DNA from 2 places in the Paenibacillus sp. FSL H8-0280 genome. Region 1 is predicted to be linked to the other one. Evidence: riboswitches for the same ligand, from Rfam matches in the RefSeq annotation. Region 1 holds a riboswitch; the other holds the start of a gene.
What was found. A riboswitch is a leader RNA that binds a small molecule or an ion and turns the genes downstream of it on or off. The one in region 1 is predicted to bind thiamine pyrophosphate.
Positions count from the first base shown of each region.

Region 2: linked by a shared signal. The riboswitch ahead of thiC (phosphomethylpyrimidine synthase ThiC) and the one ahead of tenA (thiaminase II) in region 1 are both predicted to bind thiamine pyrophosphate.

Region 1 covers NZ_CP150296.1:3,642,336-3,649,786, reverse strand. The annotation lists gene MHI12_RS16105 (CD3324 family protein) at 92-358, opposite strand; gene MHI12_RS16100 (L-dopachrome tautomerase-related protein) at 639-1,733, opposite strand; gene MHI12_RS16095 (CotH kinase family protein) at 1,984-3,669, opposite strand; gene tenA (thiaminase II) at 3,794-4,456, opposite strand; TPP riboswitch at 4,571-4,668, opposite strand; gene MHI12_RS16085 (endo-1,4-beta-xylanase) at 4,875-7,451, opposite strand, start outside.
Region 2 covers NZ_CP150296.1:735,933-743,383, reverse strand. The annotation lists gene MHI12_RS03480 (helix-turn-helix transcriptional regulator) at 1-768, shown strand, start outside; gene MHI12_RS03475 (zinc ribbon domain-containing protein) at 842-1,660, shown strand; gene MHI12_RS03470 (hypothetical protein) at 2,126-2,293, shown strand; gene MHI12_RS03465 (hypothetical protein) at 2,476-3,162, shown strand; gene thiC (phosphomethylpyrimidine synthase ThiC) at 3,697-5,481, opposite strand; TPP riboswitch at 5,899-6,012, opposite strand; gene MHI12_RS03455 (IclR family transcriptional regulator) at 6,161-6,904, opposite strand; gene MHI12_RS03450 (alpha/beta hydrolase) at 7,264-7,451, shown strand, end outside.

The sequences.
Region 1 (7,451 bases):
TTTAGGGGTGCGGTTACTATGTATAAGTTGATTTAAGTCATCTTTGAACAAAATCCGCTAAACCGTCGATAAGACGTGTTAGCGGATAGCATTAATTCTTTGTATAGACTATTTTCTTAATGCTTTCACAGGACAAGAAATACCGATCCGCCAACTCCTCTACCCTGATTCCATTAAGGAATAAGGATTTAATCTCAGCGTTTCGAGCAGAGACCTTACTCTTGCTCTCTGTTTTCTCGCCCCATTTTAGATGCGTCTCTTTGGGTTTGGGGATATAAACCAATTCGCCTTGAACGTATTCTTGAATGATACGTAACAATTCTTCCGGAAAAATAGACTCGGCTTTTGAATATTTCATGGGCCTCACTCCTTATTTAATAGATCAATAAGGTGCAAAGCCAGTTAGTAGAATATTACGATTCGTCGTTGGCAATGTGATTATTCCCAGGCTCTATGCAAAGCATTGCCATATTCTTCACTGGCTTTGCATAGAGCTGTGCATGTAAGAATCCTACCCCGATTGTTTTCAATAGCCTCACCTCCATAGAAAATAGATCGCCGCTATTTGCTTATTATATCAGAGCTTGTTGTTCAATTGTTTAATGATGTCTTAGGGCAGATTCGACTTACGCAACATATCAAAAGGTAGGAGCAGGTAATTCATCTATTATCATACGTAGTAGACTATAGGGTTTTTGTCGCAGGTCTTTTCCGTAATGAAATCTGGCCTGCCTATGTAATTGGTTCACAATTACATATAAATATTGATCTGGACCAATAGAAAAAGTATCCGGCCATAAAATTCTCGGATCATGGGCGATGGTTTCCATGATTCCATTCGGGGATATTTTTCGAATGCTATCGTTTTCATAGTCTCCAGCATAAACGTTTCCTTTTGCATCCGTTATCATTCCATCAGAAGCCCCCTTTTCTCCCCAATACTGCACAAGATAACTTAAATTGAGATCCGGTATCGTTCTGTCTCGCAGAGCTTCTGTTGAGATTGAGTATAGATAACGACTGGATAGTGGACAAAAAAATAACATTTTTCCATCTGGGGAGATCGCTATACCATCAGAGGCCAATTGAAAGGGAGATGTTGAACCATCGGTGTTTCGATTTATCAAAATTTCACCTTCCACTTTCGGTAAAAAATATGGATCAGGTGAAGTTGAATTTGCTCCATTTAACCGTCTATACGCATTTCCATTTTCTAAATTTACAACGATAATAGCGCCTGGCCCTCTGGAAGAAGAGTCCGTTATATATGCGAAACCTGCTTTTCCTACACGAAAGTCAAATCGGACATCATTCAGATACGTTGTCGGCAAGACTACATCATCAGCAAATGTATATACTTTTCTTATTGTATTTGTTTTTAAATCTACAGCGACTAATTTTGCCCCTCCTTTAATTGGCTCAGAAAAATTTGGTGCAGCCGTGTCCAGTACCCACAAGGTTCCCCTTCCATCTGCAACAACACTTTGGACACTGATGAAGGACATAACGATATTCAATGGGTTGATCAAATTCGTTTCTACATTAGGATAAGGTTGCATCTGACCCTCAACAATTTCCGCTACCGTAAATCTGACGTCATCTCCCCATTTTGGAAAACAAATAAAGATACGCCCGGTTTCGGATACACTAACGCCTGTAGGCATAGCCCCGTAAAAGGAATGAACGAGTTCTAACTTACCGAAATACTTTTCCATAGGTAACATAGGTTTTATGATATCCTCCTTAACATATTTGAATAGATATTACCTATAATATGTTCCAGACTTTTTCTAATACCTGGCCCTTAATCGTCTTTTTCTACGTGTTTTTGAAAATGTCCAAGGAACAAAAAACCAATGCGAACGACAAAATGTCGGTACGCATTGGTTTTATTAAATGTCAGGCTATCCGTCTACTTCAATGTCCGATCTTTTGCTGATCACTGAACTCATCTTGATTATCTGTTCGCTTTACGTAATTCACTTATTTTCCATCCTGAGACTGATTACTCTCTGCAGCTTCACGACCGCGACCTCCCATGCCTCCTCGCGTATTATTTTCACCCAGTTTGGACAGGTCAACCGAAGAAGCATCAATCAGTGAATTCGAGTCCTCTTTTTGTTTCTCGGTCGTGGAAGGGATATTCCCGTCCAGTTGCCCTTGTATACTTTCTGCACGCAGCGAGCCAAGTTTGGTCAATTCTGTAACAGCTTCCTCGTACTTATCATACGTAATAAACGCTGTAGGGTCTTGCTTCACATATTCTGAGATCATGTTGTTCAGGCTTTGCACTTTTTCTTCATATTTTCCGTCTGCGAAGTATCCATCTACGATCTCCTGCAAATATTCATGATACTTGGCCTTATACTCCGGCACCTCAAGGAGCTTTCCTAAAATTGGACGTTCGTCCAGGCTGCCCCCTGATACCGGCGTATCAATCGCCAGATTCACGACATCGGAGGCAGAACCAGCTTGAAATCCACCGAAGGCCATGTTGTAGTCCCAGGGCAACATGCTGATCTGTCCATCGTTTTCATACAGATAATAGTTATGTCCCATGTTGGACGTGTAACTGTCCATATTGACAACGACCGTGTGGGCTGCAAAATATCTCAGAACTTCGTCCACATCCACATATTTCTCCAGTTCGGTACCTGTGCTCAAGTTTTTGAGCGATTCAATGACACGCTGATAATCTTCCTCTGTTGTTTTGGTCTCAGCATTGTCGAAGATGGCGGAGTAACTGGATGATTTGTCATCGGTATACACCAATGAAACACCATTGCCGCTTCCATCCATACCACCTGGACCACGGTTACCCTTCATACCTGCTTCCGGTAGTGTATTCGCTCCATCTTCCCCTGTCCCGCTGTTCATATTCGGTGGACTTGCACCATCCGGTGGCGCCATACCTTCAGTAGGTGGCTGCATATTTCCATACCCTTGTGCAAAAGGATTGCCATCTGGCCCTCCCATTCCTCCTGCCCCCATGTTGTCATCATTGTTCGGTTTGTAAAGTTCACCCTCATCATTCTTGGCTCGGGCGAGATATCCGCTGTCAATGTCTTCAACAGCCAGGTACAAACCCCAAGTCTCTCCATTTACACTAATATTGGAGAACGCGAATAAGGGTGCGTCTACGCCAATATAACTCATGATGTCATAACTCAAGTATTCCTTCATATAACTATTGTCGCTAATCATGTTGTTCACAACGAGCTTGTCCAACCCCATCCAAGTTTGATCCTTAACATACTCATCAAACTTGATTTTGAAACTATATCGATCCGTTGTATCATCGCTAGCGACTTGCCGAAGGCTGGAGTTACCCTTTGGACGAATTCCGACGTTTTCAATCGTTGTTCCGTTAATCGTAATATTAGCTGAGATGTACTGCTCCTCATTTGCATTATCCAGCATTTCTTTCCATGCCGTTTCATCCACATCAATCGAAATGGACATAACCTCAGTTTTGTTGATTTGATCGGCATACCCTACTGTCTGCGCAGTATTCTCCGTTTTACTCTGATTATCCGTATTCGTTTGTTCCTTTTCAGTCGGATTGTTGTCCGAGTCTCCATTCTCTTGATTAGTCGAGCTGCATGCCGTCAGCATTGCAGTACATAACACCGCTACACCGATAAATTTAGGCCATTTGTATATGCTCATTGCCATCACCTCATGATTGTTGTTGAATCTTTTTATATGTAATCATCATAGATGGCAATTCTTAAATGAATCTGAATGAGTGGCGTCATATGGTACTCTCTCATTGAATTAACTACCGGTGAACTCAAGGCTCCAGCCTCCATGACATCTCCCAAAAATCAAGCTCAAAGCGACTGCACATCACGAAAATATCTTCCATCCGTTGGTACGTTCCCTCGCTACAGCCTTCTAATAGCTTATCCGTTAACGTCACAAGGGATTGATTGCTGCTGTTGTATTCAGAGGAAGCATATCCTGTGATCCACTCTCCGTAAAAAGGATGCTCAGCTGCACCAGGCTTTTGGGAAAGAACTTGACCAATCTCTGCATAGCTCCATGAGCAGGCCAGAATGGATACAAGTACTTCTGCTATGCCACCCGCATGGGAAACAGAGAGCATATAGTTAGTATAGGCTGCATTTTTCAGTGCAGGTTTTACCTGAAAAACATGATCCTCTGTTATTCCTAATCGCTCCATATAAGAACGATGAATTTTCATTTCACCATTCAGGATGTTATCTACGTTTTCACTAAAAAACTGCATCAATTTGGGGTCGTGCGACTTGACGATACCTAGTGCAAATACACGGGCATAATCGAACAGGTACAAGTAGTCTTGCAGCAAATAATAACGAAATTGTTCAACCGGTAAGGAACCATCTCCGATCCCTTTAACAAAGGGATGCTCAAGACATTCCTTCCACACAGGCTGTGCTGCCTGATATAGTCTCTCTGAAATAGTCAACATGTGTTCCTCCAATTCATAATGTACGTATTTAAAAACAAAAAAAACGAAACATCCATAGGATGTTTCGCAGACAAATACACTAAAACAAGGGAGTTCGCATGAGCTACCCAAGTACAGTGTTTCATCGTTGCATCCCTACGTTGGCATTATCCAAATCAGGTAAGGTCGGTTTAACACCCTCTCAGCCGGTTAAGGCTCCCTCGCAAACGGTTAGTATGTAGTTAATTACTTTCTTATCCACATAAAAGAAAAAATAACATTCATTTAGTATATCAAGGGCTGTTAAATATAGTCAAGGCAGATTGTATCGCCCTCATCAGCTTGAGTGACGTATGTAAACGATGAAAACCATCACAACAATGGTTGAGTTTTAGCCACTGTTATGATGGTTTCTATTCTTGCAACTACTGCCGATGGTTTAATGCCCGAGTTTGTTCTTTCCCACAAAAGTGAGTATTCCGTACTGGGAAGTGTTTCTCCAGCTCTCATTGGTCGTATCATTCCATTTAGCTACGCTCTGCTTACCTCCGCCCTGGTTGTCGTTAATTTGAAGCTCGAAGCCGAGAACATTTCCTGTTTTGGGCGTCAATGATTGTAAATGAATTCTGGCTTCTACGAGGTATCCTTTATTTGTTTTCTTCACAGCACTTACAAGGCGTCCGGGTGAGGCACCGCCTGCAAAGGTTCCTACATTGTCTGCACTGATTCTGAACTGGGCATCATCATATTGAAAATACGGTGTGCGCTGGTGATTCTCGTCCAGGAAAATCTCAACCGAATCCTGATCCCATGGGTTGATGCTATCTGTGATGATGTTTGGATCAGTGACGTCGATCAGCAGGTATAGATATTCACCTGACCACATTGCGCGAGCCACTGCCTCTGCACCTTCGCTTTGGTTCAACCGGTTTACTTCAAACGGTGCAGCCTTATTCCATGATGTGTCTTTCTTCCCATCAATCTGAACAATCCCTTGTACAGCTTGTGCAGATTTGGGCATAGGGGCAAGCTGAATCACGCCGTATTTGCTTGTATCCTGTTCCTGAGATTGTGTTCGATCATTCCAGTACAGTGGATTATAAGGTTGTGTCCCACTTATACCGCCATCAGTCACACGGATATCCAATCCGGCTTCATATTCTGATCCGACTTGGATACCACCCCACGGAATGGACAATTCAACCTGATATCCGGTTTTGGTCTCGCGTACACGATATGAACGCTGCTCCACGCCCTCAGCTTTGCCAACCCGCTTAATGATTACATGTCGGTCATCTACTTCATATGAAGTGGTCTTGCCATTATTGAGATCAACAAAGATATCTACTTTGTCATTCACATCTGCCTTCGCATCCTGAACATCCACGAGGATATACAGGTTACTATGATCCCATAAGGTGCGGAAACTGGCTGATCCCGAAGAGTCACCCTTCAGTGGAGTAGACACCGCTTTGTTCCAGAGCGGATCTTGTGACTGTTTTTTGATATCCGGTTTACCCGAAAGTGAGACGGCTCTCTGTGTCAACACAGGCAAGCTGGATTCATCCACAAGTCCCCAGTATGCTTTTTTGGCCTTAAGGGCTGAATCAAACAGCATAGCCTGGTTGTTGTAAGACTTCTCATCTTGGAGTCCCCATAAGGTAACTGAAGAAATGTGGTCTTTGTGTTTTTTGTACAAATCCAACAGTTCCTTATATCGATACGCCTGCTTTACTGCGACTTCATCGGACATCTCTTCACCAAATGGAATTCCGCTATCAACATCCAGTTCCGTGATCTGAATATCCAATCCAAGTTCGGCGAACATGTTGATCGTTTTTTCAATTTCCTCGATGGGCGGGGATTCCAGGTTATAGTGGGATTGCAAACCCACACCATCGATGAGCCCTTTCTCTTTCAGTCGTTTGACCAACCGATACATATGCTCTCTTTTCTCAGGAACTTCCGTGAAGTATTCGTTGTAATATAATTTGGCATCCGGATCGGCTGCACGAGCGAATTCATAGGTTTTTTCAATGTAATCCGGACCGATTAGTTCATAAAAGGGACTTTTACGTAAACCGTTGGCATCACCGTTGCTATCCGCAATCGCCTCGTTTACCACATCCCAGGCATAGATCTTACCTTTGTATCGGGTCATGACGGTTTCAACGTAATCCTGAATCCGGGCAAGAAGTAATTCTCGACTCGCAGGGTTACCCTGAGGATCCTTGAACATCCACTCTGCTGCATCAATATGCCACAACAACGCATGTGCGCGTACGCCCATACCATGCTCCTCGGCGAACTGAACATATTGATCGGCTGCCTCGAACTCATAAACACCTTCGGAAGGAGACATGTACTTTGGTTTCATCTCGTAGGTTGCGGTCAAGCTGTTAAAGTGCTTTGTGAGCAGTTGTCCATATGCGCCTTCCAACTGCCAGCGATACACCGCTGCACCAATGGGGAAATCATCTTGATACAGGTCCTTCAGAGACAGAATCCCTTCTTCAATCTCCAGTTGCTCGGCCAGAGTAAATGATACATCATCCACATAGAACGATAACGTATCTACGCTATCTTCAGAGATGTAGGGTGTTTCGATGAACAAATTCAATTCAGTGGGATCATCGCTATACTGAAATTTTCCGGTGATCTTGTGCCATGTATTCCATTCTGTTTTGGCAATTTTCACGCTACCGATTGGGTTCCAGCTTTCGGCAGTTGTTTTTTTATATGTGGTGAGCTGTAGTGTTTGATCCGTGGTGGGCTCCTGAGTAAGTCTTACATATGCCGCAATTTCGTACTCTTGGTTACGCTTAAGCAGATCCTTCATGGATAACATCGGTCCATGATAGGAACGCTCACGGTTGGCGACCAGCATACTGGACTGACCTTCGTGTGCTTCCTGCTGTGTCACTGTCAGCCTTTCGTTACCTGTACGTGGAGTCCATCCCTGAAGTGTACCGTCTTCAAAGTTTGTGCTCAAATGACCTCCCTCCACTTCCGTAAC
Region 2 (7,451 bases), 2.9 Mb from region 1:
GCAGAGGGCTACCGTCTGGATCGAAACGTATTAACAGACAAGGACCTCGCTTCAATCGTCACTGCACTGCGCAGTGTATCCACTTCCCATGCTAATGCGGCGCGTGAGCTTCTGGTCGAAAAACTCAGCAGTATCGTACCTGAATCCAAAAATGACGATTTTCAGGCCAATACCAATCGATTCATCGTTGATTATTCAACCTGGACACATCCCGAAGCGCTGAAAATCAAGCTTGAACTTATCGAACAGGGTATGGATCAATTACGCCCCGTAACCTTTACCTACTGCAGTGCGGAAGGTATCCATACTCACCGAACTGCTGACCCTCATACCATCGTACTCAAGAAGAATTCCTGGTATCTGTATGCTTTTTGTCACGAGCGGAATCAATTTCGCATGTTCAAGCTTGTGCGCATGCAAGATGTCACACTTGCTAATGAGCACTTCGAGCGTAAAGTCATCAACCCACAGGACAGACCCTGGCAACAGGAATGGAGCCGTCCGGACAATCAAGCTAGGTTAACCTTGAAATTCCATGCTCGCGTCCGTCATATTGCGGAAGAATGGTTTGGGATCGAGAACGTCATGCCTGATGGGACTGGGTATTACATCAGCCAGGTTGCTTTTCCCGAGGATGGCTGGTTATATGGATTCATTCTGGGCTTCGGCGCGGACGTTGAAGTATTGGAACCTCAGCATATTCGGGATGAAATATGCCGTATCGCGGAGCAAATTGTACAAAATTATATCTCCCCGACTCAAACCTGACAGACAGCTGTCCAGTTCCTCCTCGTATACTTCAGATATATTCAATCTCTACATATATGAGGAGGAACTAATTATGAACGTCACTGTATGTCAAAGCTGCGGTATGCCACTCACAACCCCTGCCCAATTCGGAACGGAAGCAGATGGAAGCACAACCCGTGAGTACTGTATCTATTGTTACAAAGAGGGCAAGTTTGAGCAGCCCGGTATGTCACTTGAAGGCATGACGGAGATGTGCACTGCCATTCTGAAGGACGAAGGCATGGATGAGGAATCCGCTCGTTCGATGCTGCGCAACCAGCTTCCTTTTTTGAAGCGTTGGCGCACAAATACAACAGATCAACATGCAGAATCTCTCGCTGAAAACCCTACTTTTTCCGCTAATCCTGGTCAGGTAACAACAGAGCATTCGTTCTCTGCCCAGCCCGTTCGTTATGTCACGCTCCCTGGCAAACGTCTTGCCGGCGTATCCGCCCGCACAACCAACGCCATTGAGATCAGTGGCAAAGGTTGTATTCAGGGACTCTGGAACAATTATTTTGCCTCAGAGCACCTCCCTGCACCTGAAGTTGTTCGTTATGGTTGTTACACGGATTACACCGATGGGATAACCGGAGAATACACCATACTGGTAGGGCATGAGGTCAGTCCGAACGAATCATTGCCTGAAGGATTGGATGACATTCTACTCCCTCCTGCAACTTACGCCGTATTCACTTCCAGAAAAGGACCGATGGCAGAGGTTGTTGGCGAAGCCTGGGGAGCCGTGTGGGCATGGGATAAACAAAGCGATCGTACGTTCACCGGGGATTTTGAATTATATGATGAACGCAGCCTAAATCCCGAGAGTGTACAAGTGGATATATACATCGCTGTTCGCCAAAGTAGATAAAACCAACACGATACCACCTCAGACAGAATCCAAGTTTCATCGCATCCATCTTCATATCAAGCAAGCTGCCGAGTACACTCGGCAGTTTTTTGTTATATCCGGAACTACATTACCCCCTAAACAACCCGACCATGGTACCAAGTTAGTTAGCATGCTTTGCATCATTTAACCAGACAATATGCCTCATATGCGGGTACCATTGACTTCCTTAAAATTAGGACTATTCACATAACAACCGATTCGATCCTCCCATATCAAACCATTCATATCAGGTCCTTTACTCCTGAATTTCCCTAAAACCGTTTACATCTCCTTAAAACCGGGTAAAATCACTACAATCCAATTGGAATTACGCTTTAAACTCTTCTATTTCGTCTAACAAGTCACATGTACCTATATGCGCACCTGGCATGGTAACCAGTCGAAATACATAATTCAAAAAAACGCATCAAAGGAGGAACCAAGATGATCCGCATGCCTATTCAGCAAATGATCCCGTACCATCACCAATATCCGCGCAACACGGCGACCACTGCTCCTAAAAAGGAGAATGAGAACACTCAAGGTCTATCCTTTCATGAAATTTTACAGCAAAAAATGGCGAAGAAAAACGCTTCTCCTTCCCTTAGATAAAAATGGACACCGGACCGACCCTAGTCGAGTCAGGTTATCAACCGTCTTTCCGCAGCTTGGCGGAAGGGCGGTTATTGGCGTTGGACAATAAACGACTGTACAGTTCTCAGTCATGTTTCTATAATGGTTTAAATATCTAAGAGATCCATGACATATACGAACTGTAAAAGGGGACTTAGCACATGATCACCATTGGTTGTTTTCACGCTCATTATTCCAACATCGCCTTAATTGAAGAGACGCTTGCTCCTTATGAAGTTGAATTGGTCCATTACGTCGATCCAGGTCTGGACCGTCTTAAACATGACTCTGACTTTTCCGAGGTCGTTATTCACGAGAAGGTAGCCCAGACGCTCCAATGGATCGCTGAGTGTCATGCCGATGCCATTCTGGTTACGTGTACCCTGTTTGCAACAGTATTGGAGCAGGAAGCCATACAGGTCCCTGTGCCTGTGATCGGCATAGATGATCCGTTATTGCAGGAGATGCGGCGAGTACCAGGAGATTACATAATAGCATTCACCAACCCGGCAACTATTGAAGGAACGATGGCACGGGTGAATCAGGCATTACAGCAAGAGGATGAGAATGGGCAACTACACGTTGCCAAGACATCTCAGACGGATGCGGTGTGCATCCCTGGGACATTTGAGTTGATTATGCGTGGAGATCAGCAAGGGTATCTCGAAGCGGTACGAGAAGGCTTACAGCAGATTGCTGAGCAGTATCCGGGTAAAACGGTAGTGGCAGCCCAACTGTCTATGGCTCCCGCAGCTGCACAGGTTACAATAGATCGCGGTATTCCAATCCATAGCCCGCTGGCATTGCTTGCGGCGTATTTGGAGAAGAATTTGGGCCTGGCTCGATAGTAGTGGCTGATTTGGAGTGAAACATTACAATCACTAAAAACATGTGAAAACTACTATATTGACTCCTTTTGCAAAATAAAAATGCTCTCGAACAAGAGCATTTCAAATGGTATAATCACTTTGTACAGCCAATTTGTGGTGGGAAATAGGCTTGCCTCCAGTGGGAGGTGATCCTATGAACTTCTCTTTTAACGACGTAATCGTGTTCGCGATGTTAATTATTGCGCTCCTGACATACATCGATCGTAAAAAGAAGTGACCCGCCACAGGTTGACGGCCTGACGGGTCACTTCATCTGAACTTGCTGCACTCGGAGGAATACCCACCGCAAATGCTGTGCAGGAGTAGCCATTGGCCTGGCTACTCTTATTGGTGTTTACTTACATTCATTTTATTAAACATCTGCTAGACAATCAACCATAATGCTGATAAAAAGTATCAGGAAGCTGATCAATATGATGATGATGAAGACATGATAGCAGTATTCTCACCTTCAAACGATGTCAGACTGCCCAGCTTGCGCTGTACCGGCGCCTAGGAACGTGTCCGATATTCCTCGGCCTTTTCCTGCATGCCCGCTGCTACAGCCTCATTCTCGGACAATCCTTTGTCCGCCGCAAAGGCACGAATGTCCTGCGTAATGCGCATGCTACAGAACTTTGGTCCACACATGGAGCAGAAATGAGCTTCTTTGGCCCCTTCTGCCGGCAGCGTCTCATCATGGTAGGACAGCGCCCGTTCCGGGTCCAGCGAAAGGTTGAACTGGTCACGCCAGCGGAACTCGAACCGTGCCTTGGACAACGCGTCATCGCGGCGTTGAGCACGCGGATGGCCTTTTGCCAGATCGGCGGCATGAGCTGCGATCTTGTAGGCGATGACCCCTTCCCGCACATCATCCTTGTTGGGCAGGCCCAAATGTTCTTTTGGCGTAACATAACAGAGCATCGACGTGCCGAACCAGCCAATCATGGCCGCCCCAATGGCGGACGTGATGTGATCGTAACCCGGGGCAATGTCGGTCGTCAGCGGCCCCAGCGTATAGAACGGTGCTTCTTTACAGATCTCCATCTGCAAGTCCACATTCTCCTTGATCTTATGCATCGGTACATGCCCCGGACCTTCGATCATCACCTGCACATCATGCTTCCATGCGATCTGCGTCAGTTCCCCGAGCGTAGCCAGTTCCGCCATCTGAGCTTCGTCATTGGCATCGTAGATACTGCCTGGACGAAGTCCATCTCCCAGCGAAAACGCCACATCATACCTTTTCATAATCTCGCAGATTTCTTCAAAATGGGTGTACAAAAAATTCTCCTGATGATGCGCCAGACACCATGCTGCCATAATGGAACCGCCCCGAGACACAATACCTGTCATTCGCTTGGCGGTCATGGGGATATAACGCAGCAGTACACCTGCGTGAATCGTAAAGTAGTCCACGCCCTGCTCTGCCTGCTCAATGAGTGTGTCACGGTACAACTCCCAGGTCAGCGCTTCCGCTTCGCCATTCACCTTCTCCAGCGCCTGATACAGCGGCACCGTACCAATTGGCACAGGTGAATTGCGGATAATCCATTCCCGGGTGGTATGAATGTTTTTGCCTGTGGACAGATCCATCACCGTATCCGATCCCCAGCGTACCGCCCAAGTCATCTTCTCCACCTCTTCCTCAATGGAGGAAGATACGGCAGAGTTGCCGATGTTGGCATTGATCTTCACGTGAAAATGACGACCGATCAACATCGGCTCACTCTCCGGGTGATTGATGTTGGATGGCAGAATGGCCCGTCCACTCGCCAGCTCCTGCCGCACAAATTCCGGTTCCACGCCTTCACGAATGGCGGCGAATTCCATCTCTGCCGTAATGACTCCCTGCCTCGCGTAGTGCATCTGGGTTACACAGCGTCCCGGCTGTGCCCGCAAGGGTTTGCCACGTAATCCGGGATACTCTTCGGCGCCGGCTCTCTTCCCTCCGGGCTTCAGTCCGTTATCCTCCGGTTTAACCGTACGGCCTTGATAAGCTTCGACATCGCCACGCTCTGTGATCCAGCGAGTGCGCAGAGCTGGTAGACCTGCACGGATATCCGCATGAAATTCGGGATCTGTCATGGGGCCGCTCGTATCGTAGACACGCAGCGGTTCGTTATGCTCCACCCCTTGGGGAGTATTTGTGTCATGAAGGGCTATCTCACGCTCCGGTACAGCAATATCCGGCCGTGAGCCCTGAATGTATACTTTGCGGCTACCGGGAAAGGGCTGAACCCGTCCGGCCGCTCCTGTTTCCTTTTCCACCCGCTGATCGTTATGTTGCTGTTCCATCGCTTGTTGTCCCGTTTGATTTCCTGTACTCATGTTCGCTTGTCTCCTCCTCAGTGTTCGTCGCTTGTTTGGTTGGTTTCGTCATTAGCTCAATTTCGTACCTGTCCCAATCATGCGCAATGCAGAGAAGAAAGAGCGATCCTACATCAGACCAGGGGAGACACTTTTCATGTACAGTTAACAACAGACGGAGGCTGCCACAGATCATCGATCTATGAGACTTCCCTCCTCATCCAAGCCCACTTTTGTAGGTTAGTGAAAAAGAAGCCCATAGAATACGCGCTATATCGCCTGTTCCCTGTATATAAAAAAGCCGGTCCCCCGAAGGAACCGACTTTTATGTCCATCACCAATAATGCACCTTCAATCAGCTCCTTAACGGAGCCCAACAAGGGTCACATCATGTGGTGGTTGTGGTCATTTCGCCGATTACTTCCCTACGCTGGTATGATCCAGATCAGGTGCAAAGGGTCCGGAATCTCATGCGATTCCGTCTCAGTCCGGACAATTCGGACTCCCCCAGTAACGTTAATAAGTTGCGGCTTACATAAGCCGCCGTTCATATTCAATAAAGCTGGCCCCGTTGGGCCGTCCATTACAGAGTAGCGCAACCGGAACATAAAAACAACCTTTATATTCCAGAACACCAACTCAATTGGAGAAAAACCTCACCTCAACATCAGGATAACATGAGCCCCATTTGCGTAGCTGCATCCTTCAACACAGGTGCGTATTCATGTAATGTCTCCTGCGAGAGTCGGCTGACAGGCCCTGAGACCGAGAGGGCAGCTGCAATATTGCCTCTGCGATCCATAATCGGTACAGATACCGCGGCAGCTCCCGGCTCACGTTCCTCATAACTCGTCGCATATCCGTTATCCCGGATATCTCCCATTTGCGCCAAATACACCGCGGGATCAATAAACACCGGCCATTCCGGCCCGTTCATCAGTTCTTCACGATCCTCGTCCGTGGCAAACGCCATCAGGACTTTGCTGGAAGCCCCCACAGACAGCGGGAGTCTAACACCCACTGGAGCGACTCGGCGGATCGCCTGATCACTTTGCACAGCCTGAATCCGTATCCGTTCACTCCCATCACGCAGGTACAGACTCACGGTCTCCCCCAATCGATCTCTCAGTCGCTCCATCGCAGGCAGCAGCAGAATAGCGGGATCATCACTGCGGGACATGTGAGCTGACAGCTCCCAGATTCGGATGCCAAGTCGGTACTTCTCTGTTGCTGCATCGCGGATCACGAACCCTCGATCCTCCAGCGTAGCCATCAAACGGTGGACTGTACTTTTGTGCAGGCCGATCTGGCTGGCAATTTCGGTGAGTCCCAGATCACTGCGTGTGGTAAAACATAATAATATATCCAGCGCCCGTTCCACAGCCCGGACGGTTAACTTGCGATCTTCCATGGCATAATGCCCTCCTCATGTTTCATCACATGAAACTTGGTTACATAAATTATATGAGAAACGGTCTCATCTGTAAACCAAAAAGAGCCAAAATCAAAATAGGCCAACGTGTAAATTTTTCCTTTTTATAAGACTTAATCCCCTGTAATTTACACACTAAGGTAATGTTACCCATATATCTTAAGAACTATATAACAATTGCGTAACAAATGCCCTCAATCAATTGACTTTGACTATATTGGAACATACGATAAAGATATATTACATTAAGATATCGCTCTGAAGCAGGCTCTGAAATCGACGCAATTCTCTTTTCATGTCGTTGTTATCTTCAACTGAACTTCAAAGGAGGGGCATTCATGTATCAATCATCCCAGAGCGAAGCCCCGCTGCAAACAAAAGTGTCCGATCTGCCCTCTTCCCTATCACCGAGGCTGATTCGGTTCAAACATATTATCGTAGCGTTGCTGCTCTCCGTTGTATTTTTTCTACTGTTTTGTTTTATTGCACTGCATGGTTATATCGCATGGGTATTATCCAATCCTAC